DNA from 2 places in the Burkholderia sp. Bp9031 genome. Region 2 is predicted to be linked to the other one. Evidence: riboswitches for the same ligand, from Rfam matches in the RefSeq annotation. Region 2 holds a riboswitch; the other holds the start of a gene.

Region 1 (4,193 bases), on a different contig from region 2:
GGGCCGGCTTACTTGCCGACCTGGTTGCCGATGATGCCGCCCGCTGCCGCGCCGCCCAGCGTCGACAGCGCGTTACCGCCGATCGCCGCGCCGGCGACGCCGCCGACACCCGCCCCGATGGCCGTATCGCGCTGGCGCCGCGTCATCGAATCGCATGCCGACAGGCTTGCCACCGTTGCGACGAGCAGAGCGCATACCCCAAAACGCCGAATCGAGTAACTCATGATCATTGTCCTTGTGGTAGTGAATGGAGGACGCGCGACCGGCTGACGGCCACACACAACCCCAATCTACCCGCCGCCCCGAGGGGCTGCTGTAAGGACTTGTTAAGGCTCGGACGGTTTCGTAATCAATTGTTTCCCCTGCGCCAGCAGGCATGCGGGATGCGGCCGCGCGCGCAAAAAAGCCCGCTCGAAAGCGGGCTTCCTGCAGCGCGTCACGATGCGATCCGTTTGGCGGACCGCAGCGTTCGCTTACTGACGATGATAGATCTCGGCACCGGTCTTCACGAACTCGACCGCCTTGACTTCCATCCCCTTCTTCAGCGCCTCGGTTTCCGACACGCCCTGCTGCGCCGCGAATTCGCGCACGTCCTGCGTGATCTTCATCGAGCAGAAGTGCGGGCCGCACATCGAGCAGAAGTGCGCGACCTTTGCCGAATCCTTCGGCAGCGTCTCGTCGTGGAATTCGCGCGCCTTGTCCGGATCGAGGCCGATGTTGAACTGGTCTTCCCAGCGGAACTCGAAGCGCGCCTTCGACAACGCGTTGTCGCGCACCTGCGCGCCCGGGTGACCCTTGGCGAGGTCGGCCGCGTGCGCCGCGAGCTTGTACGTGATGATCCCTTCCTTCACGTCGTCCTTGTTCGGCAGCCCGAGGTGCTCCTTCGGCGTCACGTAGCACAGCATCGCGGTGCCGAACCAGCCGATCATCGCGGCGCCGATGCCCGACGTGATGTGATCGTAGCCCGGCGCGATGTCGGTGGTCAGCGGCCCGAGCGTGTAGAACGGCGCTTCCTTGCACCAGTCGAGCTGGAGATCCATGTTCTCCTTGATCAGCTGCATCGGCACGTGGCCGGGGCCTTCGATCATCACCTGCACGTCGTGCTTCCACGCGATCTGCGTGAGTTCGCCGAGCGTCTTCAGTTCGCCGAGCTGCGCTTCGTCGTTCGCGTCGTAGATCGAGCCGGGGCGCAGGCCGTCGCCGAGCGAGAAGCTCACGTCGTACGCCTTCATGATCTCGCAGATCTCTTCGAAGTGTTCGTACAGGAAGCTTTCCTTGTGATGCGCGAGGCACCACTTCGCCATGATCGAGCCGCCGCGCGACACGATGCCGGTCATCCGGTTCGCGGTGAGCGGCACGTACTGCAGGCGCACGCCCGCGTGGATCGTGAAGTAGTCGACGCCTTGCTCGGCCTGCTCGATCAGCGTGTCGCGGAAGATTTCCCAGGTCAGGTCCTCGGCCTTGCCGTTGACCTTTTCGAGCGCCTGGTAGATCGGCACCGTGCCGATCGGCACCGGGCTGTTGCGGATGATCCACTCGCGCGTTTCATGGATGTGCTTGCCGGTCGACAGGTCCATCACCGTATCGCCGCCCCAGCGGATCGCCCACGTCATCTTGTCGACTTCCTCGCCGATCGACGACGTGACGGCCGAGTTGCCGATGTTCGCGTTGATCTTCACGAGGAAGTTGCGGCCGATGATCATCGGCTCGGATTCCGGGTGGTTGATGTTCGCGGGGATGATCGCGCGGCCGCACGCTACTTCCGAGCGCACGAATTCCGGCGTGATCTCGGCCGGCGCGTTCGCGCCGAAAGCCGCTGCGCCGAACGCCTGGCCCGGGTGCTGGCGGCCCATCATCGCGGCGAGCTTCGCGCCGTTCGGGCCGCTCGCCTTCAGGCTCTCGAGGTACTCGGCGCGGCGCTGGTTCTCGCGGATCGCGATGTATTCCATTTCCGGCGTGATGATACCCTGGCGCGCATAGTGCATCTGCGTGACGTTCTTGCCGGCCTGTGCGCGGCGCGGGTTGCGGTGCAGGCCCGGGAACCGCAGGTCGGCGGTGGCCGGGTCGGCCGCGCGCTCGAGGCCGTACTGGCTCGACAGGCCGCCGAGCACTTCGGTGTCGCCGCGCGCTTCGATCCAGCCCTGACGCAGCGCGGCCAGGCCCGCGCGGATGTCGATCTTCGCGTCCGGATCGGTGTAGGGGCCCGACGTGTCGTACACGTAGATCGGCGGATTCTTCTCGCCGCCGAAGCCGGTCGGCGTGTCGGCCTGCGTGATTTCACGCATCGGTACGCGGATGTCGGGCTGCGAGCCGGTTACATAAACCTTGCGGGAATTCGGCAGCGGGGCGACGGCCGCGGCATCGACATGAGCGTCGGCGGACAGAAACTTCGGATTGGCGTTCATGCAATCTCCTGTGTGAGCGCCGGACACGCGCTTCGGCGCTTGCCCGGAGCCCTTGACGAATGTGGGGCTCGAGCTAAGCAGGAGACGAGGTTTGGTGAGGCGGCGGATTTCGTCAGAAGGATGGCGGTGAAATCCGTACGCTTCCCTGCGCTGGCATTATCCAGATCAGGTTCAAAGGGTATTTCTCACCCGCAATGCCGGTTGTTTGACCGAACGCATTGCAGGACCCCCGCGTTAGCAAGGGCACACGATACACCGGCTTCGCGGCGGTTTCAACCGGGGGCAGATCCGATGCGGCGGTGCAGCCGCAGCATCGCGGGCGGTGCGCGCGGCTGTCGCCCGGCCGCCAGCGCGCCCGCCGGGGCGAAGCGGTGCAGCATCGCGGCCGTTCGGTTCTGGCCGAAAGCGTCGGCTAAAAAAATTTTCAATACGGCTGTCATTTCCGGCGCACACGTCCGTCTATTCGGCTCCTTAAACCCATGTATCGGAGAAATGTCATGAAAAACGGAATCCTGGTCGCCTGTGTCGCCGCTATCGCGATGGTTGCCACGAGCGCTTATGCGCAGAACGACGCGATGTCGAAGGACGGCACGTCGATGTCGAAGGACGCGATGGGCCACGACGCGATGGCGAAGGACGGCGCGATGAAGAAGGGCGCCATGAAGAAGCATGCGATGAAGAAGGACGCGATGTCGCACGACGCGATGGGCAAGGCGATGTCGGGCGACAAAATGGCGCCGTCGAACTGACGCAGGCGGGCCGGTCGGGTGGTGCGTGCATCGCATCGCCCGACGTCTCGCATCGAGTGCGTTTGCATCATCCCCGCATCCTCTGAGGCTCCACCATGCAAACCGTTCCCGCCACCGGTCGCGACGCGGCGTCACCGCCCGCGCGCCCGATCCATCCGCCGTGGGTGCGCGTGAGTCACTGGCTCAACGCGCTCGCGGCCATCGTGATGGCGCTGTCCGGCTGGCGCATCTACGATGCGTCGCCGATCTATCCGCCGTTCGCGTTTCCTCACGGCATCACGCTCGGCGGCTGGCTGGGCGGTGCGCTGCAATGGCATTTCGCGGCGATGTGGCTGCTCGCCGCCAACGGGCTGTTCTACCTGGCGATGTCGATCGCGACCGGGCGCTTCGCGCGCATGCTGCTGCCGGTCACGCCGGCGTCCGTCTGGCGCGACCTGCGTGCCGCACTGCGCGGGCGGCTGTCGCATGACGACCTCGGCGTCTACAACGCGGTGCAGCGCGCTGCGTACCTGGTCGCGATCGCCGATCTCGTCGTGCTGGTGCTGTCGGGGCTCACGATCTGGAAGTCCGTGCAGTTTCCGCTGCTGCGCGACCTGTTCGGCGGCTACGACATGGCGCGCGCCGTGCATTTCTGGGCGATGTCGCTGCTGGTCGCATTCTTCGTCGTGCACGTCGCGATGGCGCTGCGCGTGCCGCGCTCGCTGCTCGCGATGCTGCGCGGGCGCTGACTCGCAGCGTGCGGACAAAAGGAAATCATCATGTCGGAATCCGAAAGCACACGCGACCGTTCGCGCTGGACGCTCGATCGCACGTCGCTTGAACTCGACGTGCGCCGCACGCTCGAGATGCCGTCGCGGCGGCTCTTCAATCGCCGCATCCTGACGCTCGGCGGCCTGACGATGCTGACCGGCTGCACGCTGCAGGACGACGCGTCGGTCAACACGTTTCTCGAGCGGGTATCGCGGCTGAACGATCGCGTGCAGGCCTGGCTCTTCAGCGGCGAGCGGCTCGCGCCGACCTATACCGAAGCCGACATCAC
Region 2 (4,193 bases):
CGGAAAAAGTCTGTCGTGCCGCGAAGCCGGCGTTCGCGACGAGGTGATCGAGCCCGCCGAAGCGCGCGACGGTCGCGTCGACCAGTGCCGCGGCGACGCTGGCTTCGGCGAGATCGCCGGTGAGCGTCACGCATTCCGCGCCTGCCGCCGTGCAGGAGGCGGCAACGTCGTCGAGCCGCTTGCGGGCTGCGTCGTCGGCGCCGCGCGCATGCAGCGCCAGCGCGGTGCCGGGTGCCGCCAGCCGCCGCGCGAGCGCCGCGCCGATCCCCGACCCTGCGCCGGTGATCAGCGCGATCCGTGCGAGGTGCGCGGCGCGTGCGCTCACGCCGCGACCTTGTCGTTGTCGTTCACACGCTCGACGTTGATCGTGCCGACATGGAACGCGGCCAGCGACTCGCGGTGCGCAATGCTGACGATCGCGGCCTTCGGCAGCCGCTCGGCGAACAGGTGATAGAGCCGCGCTTCGTTGTCGGCGTCGAGCGCGCTGGTCGCTTCGTCGAGGAACAGGAAGTCCGGCTTGTGCAGCAGCACGCGTGCACCGGCGAGACGCTGCTGTTCGCCCGGCGACAGCACGCGCGTCCAGTGGCCGGTCTCGTCGAGGCGCTCGACGTAGTCTTCGAGGCGGCACGCGCGCAGCGCGTCGCGGCACGCGTCGTCGGTGAATGCGTCGGGCGCGGCCGGATAGGTGAGCGCAGCCTTCAGCGAGCCGATCGGCAGGTAGCTCGTCTGCGGCACGAACATCATCCGCGCGCCGACCGGCGCGTCGATCGCGCCGTCGCCGAACGGCCACAGGCCCGCGATCGCGCGCATGAACGTGCTCTTGCCGGAACCCGATTTGCCGATCACGAGCCAGCGCGAGCCGGGCTCGATCGTCACGTTGCCGATGTTCGCGAGCGCGTTGCCGTTCGGCAGTGCGAGCTTCAGCGACGACGTCGACAGCTTCGCGGCGTCGACGTAGTGCAGGTTGATGCCGCCGTGCTCGGTCGCGGGCGACAGGCTTTCCTTCAGGTGCGAGGTGCCCATCACGCGCTTGAATTCACGCAGACGGTTGACGGTGGCGCGCCATTCGACGAGGGTCGAGTAACTGTTGATGAACCACGAGAACGAATCGCTGACGGTGCCGAACGCGGACGAGATCTGCATCAGCACGCCGAACGAGAAGGCGCCCGCGAAATAACGCGGCGCCGCGACGACGAGCGGGAAGATGATCGCGATCTGCCCGTAGAAACTCAGCACGAACGTGAGGCGCTTCGTGTACTTCATCACGCGCCACCAGTTGTCGCGGATGCGCATGAACAGGTTCTGCGCGTTGCCGGTTTCGGTTTTCTCGCCCTCGTAGAACGCGATCTGCTCGGCGTTCTCGCGCACGCGAATCAGCCCGAAGCGGAAATCGGCCTCGACGCGCTGCTGCTGGTAGTTGATCGACACGAGCGGGTGGCCGACCTTCTGGATGATCAGCGAGCCGACCACCGCGTACAGCGCGGCTGCCCACACCATGTAGCCGGGGATCGCGATCGGCGTCGCGCCGAGCGACACCGTCAGCGCGCCGGCGAGCGACCACAGGATCGTGATGAACGATACGAGCGTGACGACCGTCGACAGCAGGTCGAGCGACAGCGCGAGCGTCGTCGTCGCGAACGACTGGAGGTCGTCGGTGATCCGCTGGTCGGGGTTGTCGGCGAGGCGGTCGCGTTCGATCCGGTAGAACGCGCGATCGCCGAGCCACTGGCCGAGAAAGCGGTCGGTGAGCCACTGGCGCCAGCGGAACCCGAGCATCTGCCGCAGGTAGCGGCCGTACACCGCGAGGATGATGAAGCCGAACGCGAGCGCGGAGAACTGCATCAGCAGGTTCGGGAAGTCGTGGACGTCCTTCGACTGCAGCGCGTTGTAGAACTGCGCGTTCCACTTGTTCAGCTTGACGTTGATCCAGACTACGCAGAGGTTGATCGCGATGATCGTGATCAGCAGCCCCCATGCGACTTTCCATTCGGACGACACCCAGTAGGGCTTGATGAGACTCCACGCGGATACCGGGCGCTCGTCCTGCGGCGCGTCGGAGGCGGAGCGGACGGGATCGATCGATTGGGTCATGTGCTTCCTGATGAGTAGCCGGCGCGCGGGCCGGGCGAAGCCGGGCGCGCGCCGCGATACGGCATGCCGGGACGAGGTGCCGACTGACGGCGGGCGTCCGGATGGTGGCCCGCGCGTCTTAAACGGCACTTAAGGCCGGCGGTGACGCGGCAACCGGCCGCTCGCGCGGCCGGCCTGCGGGCATTGTGCCAGAGCGGCGCGTCGCGACGGCGAATTTGCCGCAAGGGGACAGTTTGCGGCGCTTTCCGCTTTTATGGTCTAATGGCCGACGACGAAACAGGGGTGCTTCGAGCGCGGCCGACGGGTTATTCCGGGCAACGCGGCGAGGCTGAGAAAGACCCTTCGCACCCGATCCGGGTAATACCGGCGAGGGAAGTTTCTGATCCCGCCGGGCCGCGCTGGCTGCCATCCCACATGGTCAGCGCCCGAGTCCCGCCCGGCCGGCCTTTGCTGCCGGTTTCGTCCTTTTGGGTACGCGCTTTGCGCGTTACGGAAGGAATGATGACCGCTCAATCTTCAGTTTTTTGCGCTGTTCCCGAACCGCTGTCGTGTGCGCTGGCACGGGACGGCGCGCGCGCGTCGACGTCCGTCGCACGGGCCGGCTCGGTTTGCGGGGAGGGCGCGCGATGAACGTCCACGCTTCCCGGCCGGATTTCGCGGTACTCGGCGGCGGCCTCGTCGGCCGCCTGATCGCCTGGCGGCTCGCGGGCGACGGGCATCGCGTCGCGCTGTACGAGCGCGGCGGCCCGGACGGCGAGCAGTCGGCCGCGTGGGTCGCGGCCGCGATGCTCGCGCCGCTCGCCGAGGCGGCGAGTGCCGAGCTGCTGATCACCGAGCTCGGTGCCGCATCGCTCGCGCGCTGGCCGCAATGGCTCGCGGAACTGCCCGAACCGGTGTTCTTCCAGCATCGCGGCACGCTCGTCGTCTGGCATCACGCGGATCGCGCGGAGGCGCCGCTGTTCGAGCGGCGCGTGCGCGCGAATGCGCCGGCCGAGCTGTTCGACGGCGGCTTCGTCGCGCTGGCCGGCGCGCAGGTCGATGCGGCCGAGCCCGCGCTTGCGGGGCGCTTCGCGCGCGGCCTGATGCTGCCGCGCGAAGGTCAGCTCGACAACCGTCAGGCGCTGCGCGCACTCGCGGCGGGCCTCGCGCAGCGCGGGGTCGAACTGCACTGGCACGCGACGATCGACGATGCGAACCGGCCTGACGCGCATTTCACGATCGATTGCCGCGGGCTCGGCGCGAAACCCGCGCTGCCCGCGCTGCGCGGCATCCGCGGCGAAGTCGCGCGCGTGCGCGCGCCCGGCATCGGGCTCACGCGGCCCGTGCGGCTGCTGCATCCGCGCTATCCGCTGTACATCGCGCCGAAACAGGATGACCTGTACGTGATCGGCGCGACCGAGGTGGAGGGCGAGGACATGTCGCCCGTCAGCGTGCGCTCCGCGCTCGAACTGCTGAGCGCGGCGTTCTCCGTGCATCCGGCGTTTGGCGAGGCGCGCATCCTCGAACTCAATGCGCAGTGCCGCCCGACGCTGCCCGACCACCGCCCTGCGGTGATCTGGGACGGCGCGACGACGCTCGCCGTCAACGGCCTGTATCGGCACGGCTTCATGATCGCGCCGGAGGTCGCGCATGCGGCGGCCGCGTTCGCGCAAGCCGCGCTCGGCGGCACGTTCGCCGATGCCGATGCGTTCGTCGCATGGCGCGATGCCGCGCGCTGGCCGACGCTCCTTCATCACCGCGACGACGCGCGCCAGCCAGCCTGACGCGCGCCGCCCACCGAATTCGACCCAGCCTCATGGATATCCAGATCAACCAACAGACCCTGACGCTGCCCGATGGCGCGACGGTGGCCGACGCGCTCGCCGCATACGGCGCACGTCCGCCGTACGCGGTCGCGCTGAACGGCAATTTCGTCGCGCGCACGCAGCATGCGGCGCGCGCGCTCGCGACGGGCGACAAGCTCGACGTGGTGCACCCCGTCGCGGGCGGCTGAGCGCCGCCGGTTCGTCCCCCGCTCTTCCAGGAAAACGACATGACGTCCCTCACATCCGCCGACGCGCTGACGCTGTACGGTGAAACCTTCGCAAGCCGCGTGCTGCTCG

What was found. Region 2 has a riboswitch for thiamine pyrophosphate ahead of DIE15_RS27555 (FAD-dependent oxidoreductase). Riboswitches for the same ligand answer to the same signal wherever they lie in the genome.
Region 1: linked by a shared signal. The riboswitch ahead of thiC (phosphomethylpyrimidine synthase ThiC) and the one ahead of DIE15_RS27555 (FAD-dependent oxidoreductase) in region 2 are both predicted to bind thiamine pyrophosphate.

The regions. Positions count from the first base shown of each region.
Region 1 is NZ_QTPW01000007.1:249,747-253,939, reverse strand. It holds gene DIE15_RS12575 (glycine zipper 2TM domain-containing protein) at 9-224, opposite strand; gene thiC (phosphomethylpyrimidine synthase ThiC) at 474-2,405, opposite strand; TPP riboswitch at 2,530-2,646, opposite strand; gene DIE15_RS36975 (hypothetical protein) at 2,678-2,845, opposite strand; gene DIE15_RS12565 (pentapeptide MXKDX repeat protein) at 2,903-3,154, shown strand; gene DIE15_RS12560 (cytochrome b/b6 domain-containing protein) at 3,250-3,882, shown strand; gene DIE15_RS12555 (molybdopterin-dependent oxidoreductase) at 3,913-4,193, shown strand, end outside.
Region 2 is NZ_QTPW01000027.1:27,620-31,812, reverse strand. It holds gene DIE15_RS27565 (SDR family NAD(P)-dependent oxidoreductase) at 1-325, opposite strand, end outside; gene DIE15_RS27560 (ABC transporter ATP-binding protein/permease) at 322-2,091, opposite strand; TPP riboswitch at 2,360-2,483, shown strand; gene DIE15_RS27555 (FAD-dependent oxidoreductase) at 2,718-3,854, shown strand; gene thiS (sulfur carrier protein ThiS) at 3,887-4,084, shown strand; gene DIE15_RS27545 (thiazole synthase) at 4,124-4,193, shown strand, end outside.